DNA from 3 places in the Siphonobacter sp. SORGH_AS_0500 genome. Region 2 is predicted to be linked to each of the others. Evidence: riboswitches for the same ligand, from Rfam matches in the RefSeq annotation. Region 2 holds a riboswitch; each other region holds the start of a gene.
The links. A riboswitch is a leader RNA that binds a small molecule or an ion and turns the genes downstream of it on or off. The one in region 2 is predicted to bind cobalamin.
Positions count from the first base shown of each region.

Region 1: linked by a shared signal. The riboswitch ahead of QE357_RS24615 (cytochrome c biogenesis protein CcdA) and the one ahead of QE357_RS15860 (TonB-dependent receptor domain-containing protein) in region 2 are both predicted to bind cobalamin.
Region 3: linked by a shared signal. The riboswitch ahead of QE357_RS24205 (ABC transporter substrate-binding protein) and the one ahead of QE357_RS15860 (TonB-dependent receptor domain-containing protein) in region 2 are both predicted to bind cobalamin.

Region 1 is NZ_JAVIYT010000008.1:346,099-351,096, forward strand. It holds gene QE357_RS24610 (TonB-dependent receptor) at 1-739, opposite strand, end outside; cobalamin riboswitch at 907-1,168, opposite strand; cobalamin riboswitch at 1,278-1,550, shown strand; gene QE357_RS24615 (cytochrome c biogenesis protein CcdA) at 1,644-2,261, shown strand; gene QE357_RS24620 (TonB-dependent receptor) at 2,305-4,446, shown strand; gene QE357_RS24625 (DMT family protein) at 4,662-4,998, shown strand, end outside.
Region 2 is NZ_JAVIYT010000001.1:3,701,749-3,706,746, forward strand. It holds gene QE357_RS15850 (adenosylcobinamide-GDP ribazoletransferase) at 1-25, opposite strand, end outside; gene cobT (nicotinate-nucleotide--dimethylbenzimidazole phosphoribosyltransferase) at 15-1,031, opposite strand; gene QE357_RS15860 (TonB-dependent receptor domain-containing protein) at 1,052-2,932, opposite strand; cobalamin riboswitch at 3,046-3,323, opposite strand; gene QE357_RS15865 (gluconate 2-dehydrogenase subunit 3 family protein) at 3,545-4,156, opposite strand; gene QE357_RS15870 (four helix bundle protein) at 4,162-4,644, opposite strand; gene QE357_RS15875 (GMC oxidoreductase) at 4,680-4,998, opposite strand, start outside.
Region 3 is NZ_JAVIYT010000008.1:225,604-230,601, forward strand. It holds gene QE357_RS24195 (ABC transporter ATP-binding protein) at 1-600, opposite strand, end outside; gene QE357_RS24200 (iron ABC transporter permease) at 597-1,634, opposite strand; gene QE357_RS24205 (ABC transporter substrate-binding protein) at 1,631-2,887, opposite strand; cobalamin riboswitch at 2,873-3,155, opposite strand; gene QE357_RS24210 (AAA family ATPase) at 3,173-3,733, opposite strand; gene QE357_RS24215 (PDDEXK nuclease domain-containing protein) at 3,971-4,972, opposite strand.

The DNA.
Region 1 (4,998 bases), on a different contig from region 2:
GAACGATGTTAATGATACCCCCTAAAGCCGAGTGCCCAAAAAGCACCGAAGCAGGGCCTTTTAAAACTTCGATCCGTTCCACATTGGCGAGGTTGGTGTTGGGTGCACTGGTGGAGATGTTATGCCGCTCATCGCGAACACCATCCACCAATAACACAAAGTTGCTGAAACCCCGAATGGTAAAGTGTTGAAAACCACCGTAGGTATTATTGGAACGCACACCCGTGGTATTTTTCATGGCATCGCCCAGATCGTCAATGCCGCGTTGTTCGATGGTTTTGACCGTAACTGAGCTGACTGACAAAGGCAAATCACGAATGGGAACGTCGATTTTGTTAAGGGCTGAAAACGAACGGTTTCGCTGACTGGTAATGGTTACTAACGAGAGCTCGTGCGTTTTTTGATTGAGCTGATAACGTAGTGGCAGACGTTCGCCGGCTTTCACCGTTACCTGAGTTTGATGTGCTTCATAACCTACCCCGCTGACGGTTAACGTATAAGTACCGGTAGGAATGTTTAGTAGCTGAAAACTACCCTCGGCATCCGTGGTAACGCCAAAAGTAGTGGCCTCCAGGCGAATGGAAATGCCGGGTAAGGGTTCTTGATTCTCGGTTTCAACGCGGCCTTCGAGTGAACCGTTTTTTTGTTGAGCGTAACTCTTTAGCCAGACGCTAAGGATAAATGCCAGGGTAGATAAAATGATTTTACTACTCAATCGTGAAGTAGAAGTGGGGAGCATAACTTTTAACAAAAAAGGTTAAAAGCTCTCGGCTTACCTTCCAGTCAATCAGGAACCAGGGAAACAGAAGAAGTCAGTAGAGTTTACGTATAGACGCGACGGTGCATGCACGGCTGTGCCTACCATCCATAAACTCCCCTTTGACGACGCTCTAACCCGTGAAAGCATGATCAGCTAAGAATAAAGGCAGGTCTCCTGACTCGTCCCCTCCCAAACGCCTTCCCATATCCTAACGACACAGTGGCTTTATTGTCAAGGAGTTTACTCAGTTGTCCGTTTTTAGTTTGCCGTTTTCAGTTAATGACCACTGAAAACAGAAAATTGAAAACAGAAAACGGAGCGGAACTTACAGTTGCACGACAGTTCGTGATTTGCACACGATTCCCTATTAATCTGCAGTTAAGCAGAACCTTTTTCCGTGGAAAAATGAAGTAAAGAACTTGAATGAAGGAACAAAAGTAGGGTATAATTCAGCCGTTTATGGACTTACGTTCAATAATAAATTTTCCAGGTGAGGTCTGAACGTTAAAAATAATCGTACTTTCGCGGCTCAATTGGTGCCTTTTCTGCCCGTCAGAAGAAGCTTAAAAGGGAATCCGGTGCAATCCCGGAGCAGTACCCGCTGCTGTAATTTCTACTTAGTTTACAGTTTGCCGTTTACGGTTTTCAATTAGTTTACTACTAACTGAAAACGGCAAACTAAAAACGGACAACTAAGTAAACTCTAAACATTAATGCCACTCCAGCGTGCTGGGGGAAGGCGTTTGGAGTGGAAAGAGCCAGAAGACCTGCCTGTTAAACATACCATTCATGCTTTCGGGAAGAAAGGCAGGAGGCTTCACATGCTTAGGAGGTGTTTCCACCTCTGTCCTGTTTCCCGTGTATACACTCAAAAGGGAAACAAATGATCAATCCTTTATTACTCGATTCGCTGGTGTTGGGCATACAACATTCCTTTGAACCCGATCATATGGCTGCCGTTTCCGTGTTGGCCAGTGAAAGAAAAAAAGGCCAGCTTTGGCGAGTCATCTGGCGGTCTTCGCACTGGGCTTTAGGGCATTCCTTTACGCTGATTCTCTTTGCCTGCCTGATTCTGCTGCTGAAATCCCAGATCTCGGAAGAGGTGGCTTCCTACGTGGAGTTTCTGGTGGGCCCTTTAATGATCTGGCTGGGGGTAGTAGCCATCCGGCGAAATTTTGTTCCGGCACCCATTCAAACGCCGGAAGAGGCCAAAATCAGCCGTTCCTTCGGAGTAGGCATGATCCACGGATTGGCCGGAACGGGAGGAGCCTGTACCGTAGCCTTGACCCTGGCGGCCAAAGATGCCAGCACCGCCGTTTGGATTATTATTCTGCAAAGCCTCGGCATTATCGTAGCGATGACTTTGTACGGTTGCATTCTGGCTTTTTCGCTGAAGCAGGTCGTGCAGCGGGCCGAAAAAGCCCTGGTAATCATCAATTATGCCGTAGGTATTTTCTCCATCCTCATTGGATTCGTAACCCTTTACGAATCTTTTCAGTAATCCTTAGCACTTTTTTCCCCTTTTTCATTTTATATATTTTTACATGCGTTTTACGCCTTATTCGCTGGGACTGGCTCTGCTGGCTCACCAGGCTTTAGCTCAAACTCCGGCTGATTCCAGCCGCAATCTTAATCCGGTGGTGGTAACGGCTACCCGTTCCGAAACCCGACTGGATCGCATTCCCCAAACGTTAAAACTGATTAATCGGGCGGATCTGGACTTAACCCCTGCAAACGATCTGACTGACCTAGTTAAAAAAACGGCGGGCGTACAGGTAATTCAGTATCCGAATCTTTCCTCGGGGGTGGGAATCCGTGGGTTCCGTCCGCAGTTTTCGGGTTTGAATCAGCGGACGTTATTACTCATTGACGGTCGTCCGGCGGGAGCGACGAATCTTTCCACGATTCAGTTATCGGCCATCGACCACATTGAAGTTCTGAAAGGTCCTGCTTCGGCTTTGTACGGTTCACAGGCCATGGGAGGGGTGATTAACGTGATTACCCGTCGTTCGAAAGGAACGCCTACCGGAAACGCTTTTGCCGAATATGGTAGTTTTCAAACGCTTCAGGCTGGCTTTTCTTCGGGGGGTAACCTGACCAGCAAACTCGATTACGATTTATCCTTCGCTTATTTTGAACGGGGAAAAGATTACAAAATCGGGAAAGACAACTGGCTACGAAATGCGTTCGGTTTTAAAAACGCCGTGAAGTATTACGCCAAGGGTACGAGTGAAGAAGTAGATGATCGTCGTGACGATGGTCAGACGCGGCCTTACACCCAATTACAGTATTACTCAGGAGCGTTGCGATTAGGATACCAGATTGCGGAAAACTGGCGGGTAGACGTTCGCGGCGAAAGATTCCAGGCTCGCAATGTTCAATCCCCCGGTGACATTGCTTACGGAATTACGGAAGCCAGTAGTAAGGATGTCGAGCGGGCTTCGCTGGAAGCTTCCTTAACCGGACAAATCGGTGCTCACCAGCCTAGTCTGAAGGTGTTTACTGCCGATGAGGCGAATAATAACTATACCCTGAATGCTTCCGGTAAACCCGTCATCCCTTACCGCTCGAATCGCACGGCAAATGCCTGGTCGGGTTTACAGGTGAAAGATGTGTGGAAGTTAGGACAGCATTCGCTGGTGCTGGGTTATGATTATACCAATGCCTCGACGCAGGGTCGCCGCTGGAGTGATGCCACAACCGAGCGTGCTCCCACGCAGCCCGATTATGCTCTGATTTCTTCGGCTTTTTACGCCCAGGCAACGCTGAACGTTGATAAACTAACGATCCAACCCGGCCTGCGTTGGGATCAGATTACTTTTGATGTCAAGCAAACCCCTTTATTAACGTCGTACCGGGCGGGGAAGAAAACCAATCCCTTCCTGAGTCCTAACCTGGGGGTGACCTATCAGTTGCCTCAGCATTTAAGAATCAAAGCGACTGTAGGGCGTGCCTTTGTAACCCCCGATGCTTACAATGTAGCGGGGTATTCCGAAGCCCGAACCACCGCCGGGAAAATTGCCGTAACCAGCGGAAACCCTGACTTAGCGAATGAAAGTAGCTGGAGCTGGGATGTGGGGGTGGACTACCAGCATCAGGGTTTCTACGCTAATGCAACGTATTTCTCTACCCAGGTGAAAAACCGCATTGCCCGCGTCGTACGGACGGTAAATGAGCCGTTTGGCAATGGGGATGTGATTGTTTCGAGAACTACGTTTATTAATGCCGCCGATTCGGATATAAACGGTCTGGAAGCGGAGGCGGGTTATGACTTTGGTTATAATCAGAAACACGCCCTTCGTCTTTTTGGTAACCTGACAACGATGTTCAAAGCTCAGGAGGTAATTGTCGGAACGGATGAATCCCGGACGGAACGGATGATTGCCAATGTGGCGAAAACCAATGTCAATTACGGACTAGAATTTGATAACCGTAAAAACCTGCGTCTGCGATTAACGGGCCGTTACGTCGGTACCCGCCGCGATATTGATTATACAGATGCCTTGAATCCGGAAATTGAGTATACGCCATTCATGGTGGTTGATCTGGTGGCTGCGTATACGCTTGAGAAAAAGCACACGCTGACTTTGTTACTCAATAACCTAACGGACGAAAACTACTACGAAAAACGCGGTTATAACATGCCCGGTCGGAGTGTTTCGTTACGGTATGCCCTTCAGTTTTAAAGTACTGCTTGTTTTGAGTATGAAAAGGCCTTTCCCATTGGGGAAGGCCTTTTGTCTTAGTAATAAACGTTTGGTAAGGATGTTAATGGTTTGATAGTTAGCTGGTTAGTAGTGATAACGTAGAAATGGCGAGCTTAAAAATGAATTAAAATACGCATTTCCGCTGGCGGATGGCTGAGAAAAAGAGTTCAGTATACAAACTCAAAACTTGAACCATGAAAGGATTAGCTTGTATTGCTCTATTAACCATTTCAAATGCCTTTATGACGCTGGCCTGGTACGGACATTTGCAGGTAAAGCAATGGCCCCAACTGGCGAAACTATCTTTATTCGGCATCATTGCCCTGAGCTGGGGCTTAGCCTTCTTCGAATACGTATTTCAGGTGCCAGCCAACCGTATTGGCTCGGACGAGACGGGAGGGCCCTTTTCTCTCTTCCAATTGAAGATCATTCAGGAAGTAGTCTCCCTGACGGTGTTTACACTGATGACGGTATATCTGTTTAAAACGGATCGACTGGCCTGGAACCATGCCGTTGGGTTTGTCTTTTTAG
Region 2 (4,998 bases):
ATAGGATTCGTAACTCATGTATCATTCTTGTGCGAAGAAATGCCTGCTTCGTTAAAGGTGGACATCTGATTCAGGAAAGCTACTGCACTTTTCAATAAAGGATATGCCAACGCACAGCCCGTGCCTTCTCCCAACCGTAAGTTCATACGAAGAAGCGGCTTCGCTCGCAAAAAATCAAGCAGAAGGCGATGTCCCTGTTCAGCCGACTGATGACAATAAATCGCATTTTCCAGTACATCAGGCTGCATCTGGCTGGCAATCAGCAGAGCAACGGTAGAAATAAATCCGTCGACTAAGATTATCATTTTTCTCGAACGGGCCGCCCGAATGGCTCCCACCATTTGAGCAATTTCAAACCCACCGTACGTTTGAAGCATTTGGTAAGGGTCACTGCAACTCCCATTTACCCGGATGGCTTCCTTCAGAACCGTTACTTTTCGTTGTAATTGTTCGGGATTAACGCCAGTCCCTTTCCCTACGCAACTTTCAATGGGAAGGCCAGTAGCCATGCTCATCAATACACTCGATGAAGACGTATTACCGATTCCCATTTCCCCAAAACCAATCACATTGGAGCCTTTATCGTGCAGTTCATTCACAATCATGGCTCCTTTCTCCAGACAAAACCGAAGCTGTTCTGAACTCATCGCTGGCCCTTTCAAGTAACTATTTGTACCGTAACCAGCTTTGGCGTGAATCAATTGTGTTTCTTCTGAGAATTCGGCATTCACACCCGCATCAACCACGTATAACTCCAGCTCATTCTGGCGGCAGAATACGTTAATAGCGGCTCCACCCGCCAGAAAATTGAGCACCATCTGATAAGTTACTTCTGCGGGATACGCACTTACCCCTTCCTGAGCAATGCCGTGATCTGCCGCGAAGACTACCAGGGCGGCTTTTCGTAACTCTGGCGTTTCGGTTTGCTGTATACAGGCCATGCGGAATGCCAGAGTTTCCAACTGGCCTAAAGCTCCTAAAGGCTTGGTTTTATGGTCAATTTTATATTGTACTCTTTCTTCGAAGGACATAGGATCGATTATCTAATCTGCTAAAAATCAAACTTTAAGCCTATGTTGAAATTACGCCGACGGGTGTTATACCCGTAAACCTCAAAATACTGCTTATCCGTAAGGTTACGAACGTCACCGTATAGTTTGACGAAAGCATTGAACTGATATTCGGCATAAGCGTCAAGCGTCGTGTATGCATTAAGATTCACAATGCCTAGACCATATACTTTATCTTGACGATTACCCACACTCCGCATTGACAAAGAACTAAAAAAGTGTTTCGTGAACTGATAACCAATGGTTGTATTTCCCATGCACTTCGGAATTCGGAAGAGATTAAATGAGCTGGAGTCTCGACCATTAACCGTTTGAGTCACCCGACCCGTTACATACGTTAAATTACCCGAAACCACTAAATTTTTAAAGCGACTCGATACTTCAAATTCCAGCCCATGATCATTCTGACGACTATAATTCACGTACTTACCGTAAGGTTCAACGCTTAATGACTGAAAAGCAATCACGTCTTTAATAGCCCGATCGAAATAAAGAGCTCGTATAAATGATCGTTTATCCGTAGCAAATAACTGAACACCAGCCTCCAGCGAACGACTCATTTCGGGCTTCAAATCTTTGTTACCATACGGCGAATACAACTGATACAAGCTTGGGGCCCGGAATCCACTGGAAAGGTTAGCAAAGAATTTTACCTGATTGCTTAAAAGATAAGAAGGATTGATGGAATAAGTTGCGTTACTACCGTATAGGGAATGATGGTTATAGCGTCCGCCCAGTTCCAGAGCAAAGCTGGAATCGGTTCGAATCAAAGCCGTGGCATACGCACTGAATAAAGTTGTTTTCGCTAGATTTTTCTCTAAAGGTGGAGCATAAGGATTGGTTTGAGCTGTATTCTGAGTCCGCAGATCAACCCCGGTAACGAGAGTTAACCAGCTAGTAGTCCGCCAGCTATTATAGATTTCTGCAAAATGACTATTTCCCTCAAACGTGGACTTGTCCTGAACAGAATTACGTTGGAAAGCCGAGAACGCATAATTTGCCGTCAGTTTTCCAGAAGCATAACTATAATCTATCCCTGTTCCGGCCAGTTTGAAGGTGTTACGGTAATTATAGCTGGGATCATCGGTTAGGGCTCCGGCGTCAATTTCATTTTTATACCCCGAATACAGGCCCCGTACCTTCCAGATTAGATTGGGAGAAAGATTAATACCGCCGTTTAAGAGAACGTTATCCTGCCAGAAACCATCGTTATCAAAGTTCTGATTTCCTTTCGCATCATATGCCGCCGAAAATCCATCGGAACGCAATCGGGTATATTGAGCATTGAAGTAACCTACTTTTGAAGCTCCATTCACACCGACGGTTCCCCGGAAAGTACCATAACTTCCGGCCTGAACGGTGGCATGGCCTCCGATGGGTCGATACCCTTCTTTTTTAGTAAAAATGTTAATTACCCCAGCTACCGCATCCGAACCGTACAGGGTAGACTGAGCTCCCCGAATGATCTCAATTCGTTCGCATTCCCCAACCGAAAGCAGATTGAGATCAAACGTGTTATTAATCTGAGAGGGATCATAGATGGGTAAGCCATCGAGTAAAATCAGGGTGTTTCCTCCACCGGCTCCGCGTAATGAGACGGTCTGATTGGTTCCCAGCGGCCCCTGAGCCCCAACGATCATAACCCCGGCCTGACGGGTTAATAACTCGCCAAGCGATTGAGTAGCGTATTTTTGTAAAGTTGAATCGGTAAGAACGGTAACTACTTTACCCGTTTGGGATAATTTTTGTCCGGTACGATTGGCGGTGATGGTTACTTCTTCCAGTTGGGTATCCGGTTTTTGAGCCCAGACCTGCAAAGTTGTAATCAGGAGAAGAAAGGTAATTCTGGTAAATGTGTTCATGACTCCACTAATGATTAAGTAAGGAGTCTTTCGTAGAAAAGTGAATAGAAATCCGGCTGGGTGTTACCATCCAGTGCGTTGAAATTCATTCACGGCTTTTCACCCGAAAGCTCGAAAAGTATACCATTTCAGGCAGGTCTTCTGGCTCGTTTCATCTCAACCCCCACCTTCCCATACGTGTGTACAGTGGCTTTTGGAAGTTGTGTTTGAGTTTGGAGTTTAGTGTTTTGAGTTATGAAGGCTGTCAACTTTACAATCTTAACCCTAAACTCAAAACTTACCACTCTAAACTCATTAAAACTTACAGCTACGGGGATAGCCCCGGATTTACACCGGTGTTCCCTTTTCATTCAACAGAGTTTCTGCTGAAACCTAAAACGTGGGCAAAAGTATAAAAAATACTTAATGCTGACCCGGTCTTTTACCGAATCAGCATTAAGTATACCTTTCGTTCTACTACGTTTGAGAAGGTTAGCAGTAGTTTGAGAGATTTAATTTAGTTAGAAGAAGTTAGAATTAGGTGTGAGGAGTTTGATGAAAACCTCTCATTTATCTTACTTTCTCAAACTAAATCAAACTTCTCACACCTAATTCTAACCTTCTCAAACCCCATTACTCATAACTCAGGCCGTATTGCTTCAGTACCTCTTCGGGCACTCCTTCCCAGTTGTTGGGAGTATTTCCTACGTAACCCAAATCGTTGAAGCCTATGCGGGTGGTATAAAAACCGGTTAAGGTCATGTCCCGCATTTTGTTAAAGAACGCAACGCCTTGGGAGAACTGAGGTTTCGCTTGTTCAGGATAGGCAATGTCATCCACGATTTCTATCTGCTGAGCTTTTGTAAGCTCCACAAATTTCTTGCTGAAGCGTTTTCGGCTTTCATTATCTAACCAGGCCAGCCCTCCACGAAGAGGAATCTGGTGTACGGGTTGATCTTTCACCATAAATTCAATGAAAGCCGGTACACCCGCTTGCGAGGCACTGCCCGACTTCTCGTCCGCCGGAAGAATAATGTCGCACAAAACGGTGAGGGTTTTCATTTCCTGAGGTGTAAAGAACTTATCAGCCATGAGTTTGGCATCCCGGATGGCTTCCGATTTCTGCCGTCCGCCGGGCACCACCAGCGGTTTTTCGGGCGGAGCCGCTATCAGATCCGTAGAAGGAACCGTAGCCATGCCCAACGACCCCAAGGCAATCGACTTAAGTGTATCGCGACGTTTCATTTTGTTCAGTTTTCAGTTAACTGTTTTCTGTTTACAGTTGATTCGAACCAATTTTCGTAATTTATCTCAGGCTCCTTTACTTCGCTTTTCTCAGAAACTTGCTTATACTTACTTCCTTTAATCTGTGTTCTGGATAGGTAGGAAATAAATCCAGCAATCATTTTTCCCAGCTCATCGGCTTCTTCATAAGTCTTTTCAAAAGCTTGTAATGAAAGATATTTACGATCCAGAGCTCTGTATAGCTGTGATTTTACTTCCGTTAATGAGCCCTTAGCAATACCCAGAAATTGAATAAATTCACCTCGACTTCCTCTTCCAAAACCTTCTGCAATATTATCCATTACAGAATCTGCCGACCGTCTGATTTGCCTGCGATGGTCATAGTCTGCATAAAACTCCCCACTCCCAGTTAATTCAAAAATAGACAGAGAATACAAGCGAGCTTTTTGCCAAATTTTCAAATCCTCAAAACGTTGAATGGTAGCCATCACTGAAAATGGTAAACAGAAAACAGACAACTCTTTTACAGATTCTTCTTCTTCACTTCATCAATGATGTAATCACTGGTTCGCATGGACATGGCTAGGATGGTCCAGGTTACGTTTTTGTCGCCTTGCGTTACGAAAGGAGCGGCGTCTACTACGAACAGGTTTTTGACATCGTGGCCCTGCATGAAAGAATTCAGAGCTGATTTTTTGGGATCGCTGCCCATGCGTACCGTTCCGATTTCGTGAATGATCTTTCCGGGAGCCTCTAATCCGTAGTTTTGCTCTTTACCCGGTTTGGAGCCCAGAGCAATACCGCCCATTTCGTGGATTATTTCCTCGAAGGTATCCTGCATG
Region 3 (4,998 bases), on a different contig from region 2:
CGTAGAGAGCAAAATAGCTTTCCGGGTTTGTCGGGCCAGTTCGTGTAACAACCGCATCAGTTCCACGCGGCTGGGTAAATCGAGATGAGCCGTGGGTTCATCCAGTAAAATCAAATCCGTGTCCTGAGCCAGAGCACGAGCCAGCATTACTTTTTGACGCTCGCCATCGCTTAACTGAGGTAAGCGTCTGTTTATGAACGACTGAGTGCCCGTTAGTGCCAGAGCCCATTGAACTCGTTCCTGGTCTACTGAAGTTAAGCTTCCGAGCCAGTTGGTATAAGGCGTCCGACCCAGAGCGACCAGTTCACCAACGGTTAAATGACCCGCTTCGACCCGTTCGGTTAAGACCAGACTTAATTTTTTAGCCAGTTCAGTCGGCGGAATATGAGGAAGTCGTTTATCTCCTAGATATACGTCCCCCTCTAAGGCATTTTGTAAGCCCGAAAGGGTTCGCATGAGCGTGGATTTCCCGGCTCCATTGGGCCCGAGTAAACACACGAGTTGCCCTGCCTTGAGCTGAACGGATAAGGGTCCCGCCACCCGATGATTGCCATAACCGATGCTTAAGTGACGGGTATGTAATAACAGGTCTGCACTCATGAGAAAGAAGCTCTGAGGTTATGACGACTAACAATCATCCAAATCACGACCGGAGCCCCAAGCAAAGAAGTAACAACATTGATCGGTAAAACCGACTGGGTGCCGGGTAACTGAGCAATGCTATCGCAAACCAGCATTAAGATACTACCGATTAATCCACTGGCCGGGATGAGAATGCGGTGATTAGAAGTGCCCAGCAACGAGCGAGTTAAGTGTGGTACGGCAATCCCAATAAAGCCGATGGGTCCGCAAAAGGCTGTGATACTTCCCGTCAGAATGCTGGTACTGGCCAGAATGATGGTGCGGGCCCGGCCTACGGTTAAGCCCATACTACGGGCATACGCTTCGCCGAGTAATAAACTATTTAAAGCCTTGGACGAAGCAAAGGCGAGTATTAATCCGAAAATCACCACGGTAGAAAGCACAAGCAGATGATAATCTACCACACCGCCCAGCGAGCCAAACGTCCAGAGCAGGTATTCCTGCAATTGTTCGGGTTGACTGAAATACTGCCAGATGCTAATGATGGAAATCGTGATGGTTCCCACCATCACACCAACAATGAGCAAGACGACATGATCACGTATCCGTCCAGCAATTGACAAGACTAGCAATAACACCATCGCCGAACCCAGCGAGGCCATGAATACAATCAGCCAACTGCCTGAAATCCCTAACTGACGAATGGCATATAAACTCGTTACACTTCCGCTACCTAACATAATAGCTGCCACCCCCAGCCCAGCCCCGGCGGTAATGCCCAGTTCCGAAGGTCCCGCGAGTGGGTTTCGGAATAAGGTTTGCATTTGTAACCCACTTACTGACAGTCCCCAGCCCACCAATACGGCGGTAAGGGCTTTAGGCAAACGAATTTTTTCAATAATGAAAAGCCAGGCCGTTTGTTCAGATTGTTGGGTAAAGAGAATACGGGCCACTTCCCTGGCTGGAATCGATACCGAACCAAGCGTAAGGTTTACTAAGAAACACACCACGCTCAGCAGAATCAGCAGGCTGAATAACAGCGGTCGGGTCATTGCAGTTTTTTGTAGTAATACAGCTCGTAATCGGGTAAAAGCTCCGGGTGCAGAATCTTAATCAGGTCGGATAAAATCAGATGCGGATTAACCGCTCCCGACTCCCAGTAATCATTCGATCCACGAGCATTGGTCCGTTTGCTATAGTTATAGAGTTGACCCGTTTTGAAAGCCTTAAAATCTCCGTAACGGCTATCTTTATCAAGAATGTCTTTCTTCGTATCGCGACCGCTAATGCCGACATTCAACCAGTAATCCGCTTTCAAACCAATGGGATAAACGGCTTCAAAATTGAGAGGTAAGCTTCCCGTTGCCTTGACTTTGTCCCAGTGATAGGTAGTGCCCGCGTCCCGAAAAAACTGAGCCATATAGCTATCTCCGTTCGGAACATACCAGGCATCTTTATAACTCGTACCCGTGATAATGCTGGGCTTGTTTTTTAGGTTTTTAGTCAGGCCCGCCAGGCGTTTGTATTCCTTTTCAACCTCAGCGAATTTCTGATTAACCAATGCTTCTTTATTCAGCAAAGCCGCCATCAGTTTTACCCATTCTGCCCGTCCCAGCGGCGTATTTTCTACCCATTCGGAGTTGATTAACACCGGCACGCCTGCTGCGTTCAGGGTCTGGTACCGATCCATGCGGGCATTAGGTTGCCCTACGGTCATCACCAGATCGGGTTTTAATGCTACCAGAACCTCTTCGTTAAGCGTCTGATCTTTACCGACCTGCGTAATTTTCTTTTCATTAATCCGTTCAATGACTTTGGGTGATGATACGTATTTCAAATCGCCCAGTCCAATTAATACGTCTTCTGCCGAGAGAAAACTCAGCAAACCAATGTGGAGTGAAGACATCCCGACCATGGTTCGGAGGGGAATTTCAATAATCTGCCGATCTGCATACCCTTTGGGCCGGGGCGTACCGCGTTGCAAGAGGATGTAACGAGCGGTATCCGTGGATTTTTCAAAGGGACTGAGAATATCGACTACCTTATAGTTGGGTCGGTATTGAATGCGGAAGCCTCTGGCGTGGCTAAGTTTTACTTTTTCGGGAAAGTAATCCTGTTTAACTGAAATGTCGCCTTGTTCAGAGACGGAAGAAGTAGTACTGCATTGCGTAAAGCCTGCCATGCAGCCCAGGCTAATGAGCAAACCGAAAGCCCACCGGGTCATTGTTTTCCGGCTGGAAAAAATAGAATAATGCATCATGGTTCGTACCAGCTTTTCATCCGAAAGCTGTCGGGGGTTAACCATCAAGGCAGGTCTTCTGACTCATTCCCTCCCAAACTCCTTCCCAAGCTAGGCTCAGTGGATGTGTGTTTGGAAGTTTTGTGTGTAGGGTTTTGAGTTTTGGGTTTTGAGTTAGTCTGGCATTTGGCAGAATCAACACAAAACTCTATACTCAAAACTCATTCAACTCAACTGGAATTTACAGCAGCGGAGACTGTTTCGGGTTTACACCGAATTCCCTTTTAAATACCTTCCTTTATACAGGAGGCATACCTTCATGTATGAATGAAGGGGCAAATCTACGAAGAATTAACGGGCGGGAAAGGCTTCAACGGAAAGAAGTCCTGTCAGAGCAGAGGTGACGAAAGTAACTCGCTCATTTACTGGACCTTTGGATAATTCCAGTAACTCATACCCGCAGGTTTTGTAAACGCTGGCGATGGCCTGATAAAGCTCCTGTGCTTCCTGAAAACTTTGCCAGCGTTCGTCGTCGTTTACGTAAATTTCCAGCCAGGGCGGCGTCATAACTATCTGGTTATGGTACCGATAACGCCGAGCAGCTGTCAGGAAATCTTTGGAGACCGGTAAGCCGCCAACTTTCAGGTAAGCAATGATATCAGGAATGCCGCGATCAAAAAAGGTTAGCTCGGAAGGACTGTTTTCGAAATCCCTAATCATGGCCTCCAGAGCCAGCCGGGCAAAGCCTTCCAGATTTTTCCAGGGAACTAAGTCAGATTGAAGCTCCACTTGCTGGCGAATTAACCGACGGGAAACTTCTGCGGAAGTGGCATACCCCTGTTTCTGCAAAGCGTCAATTAAGGTAGTTTTCCCCGCCCCCGGTCCTCCAGAAATCACAATTCGATGCCTCATTTTTCTAAAACTAAAGGATAGTACATGTCGATAAAATCTTGTGTACCCGTTATTTCAGAGCTATAACCCACATTTAGGGAACAAAGCCATGAACATGTAATATTTTTTTCTCCAGAGCCAGACAGAGCTATTTCACCCTCGCAATCAGGCTGAATTTGCTTCCCGAAAGCAATAGTTAATTGTTCTATTCAAAGGGTTCTTCGTTGGTGCTGGTCTGGGGTAAGCTCGTATTGCTAATCAAATGTTATCCAATTTTTCGATTTCTTTCTTCACTTCTTCCAGCAGTTGCTGCTCGGTAGGTAAATAGAGTTGGTATTTACTGGTAATGATGGTTTTGTTACTTTCAGGCAAAGATATTTTGACCATTGCATCATTTTTATCGGTGCAAAGCAAAATGCCGATGGTGGGGTTTTCAAATTCCTGTTTTTCGTAGCGGTCATAATAATTTACGTACATCTGCAATTGCCCTAAATCCTGGTGCGTGAGTTTTTGAGTCTTTATTTCAATCACTATGAAACATTGCAACAAGCGGTTGTAAAATACCAAATCCACAAAATACTCATCCCCGTCGATATGGATTCTTTTTTGCCGGGCTACAAAAGCAAAGCCATTACCCAGTTCTAAAATAAAATCCTGCAAGTGGGTAATGATAGCCGTTTCCAGGTCTTTTTCGTAATACGATGCTTCTCTTTTAAGCCCTAAAAACTCCAGCACCATTGGGTCTTTAATGATCTCTTTGGCATCGGTGGGTTGTTTTTCATTTCGGGCTACGGCCAAAACGGCCTGTACGTCATTGCTCAACAAAAGTCGCTCAAATAACTGACTGTTGATCTGGCGTTCGAGTTGCCTTGCCGTCCAATTGTTTTTTTCAGCTTCTGCTATATAAAATTCTCTTTTGTCTTGATTATCAATACGAATAAGTAACCTGTAATGAGTCCAACTGAATTGCGAACGCAGTGCGTTCGTAATTGGGAACGTACGGTAAAACTGCCGATTCATCTCTAACTGTCGCACCGAAAATCCGGTCCCAAATTGGGGTTGAAAAGTATCGGATATGGATTTTATCAAAAAGGTCCCGTAAGTAGCCCGGTCTTCGCCCTGCTGCTCTTCCTCAACTATTACTTTTCCAATATGCCAGTACATCAGCACTCGCTCAAAGTCCACACTACGTATGGCTTTTTGCTGGGCATTGGCAATAATGGACTGAATTTGTGATAGGATATTTTTATTCAAATGCATGGGATGGCTTGTTAAAACTTTCGCTT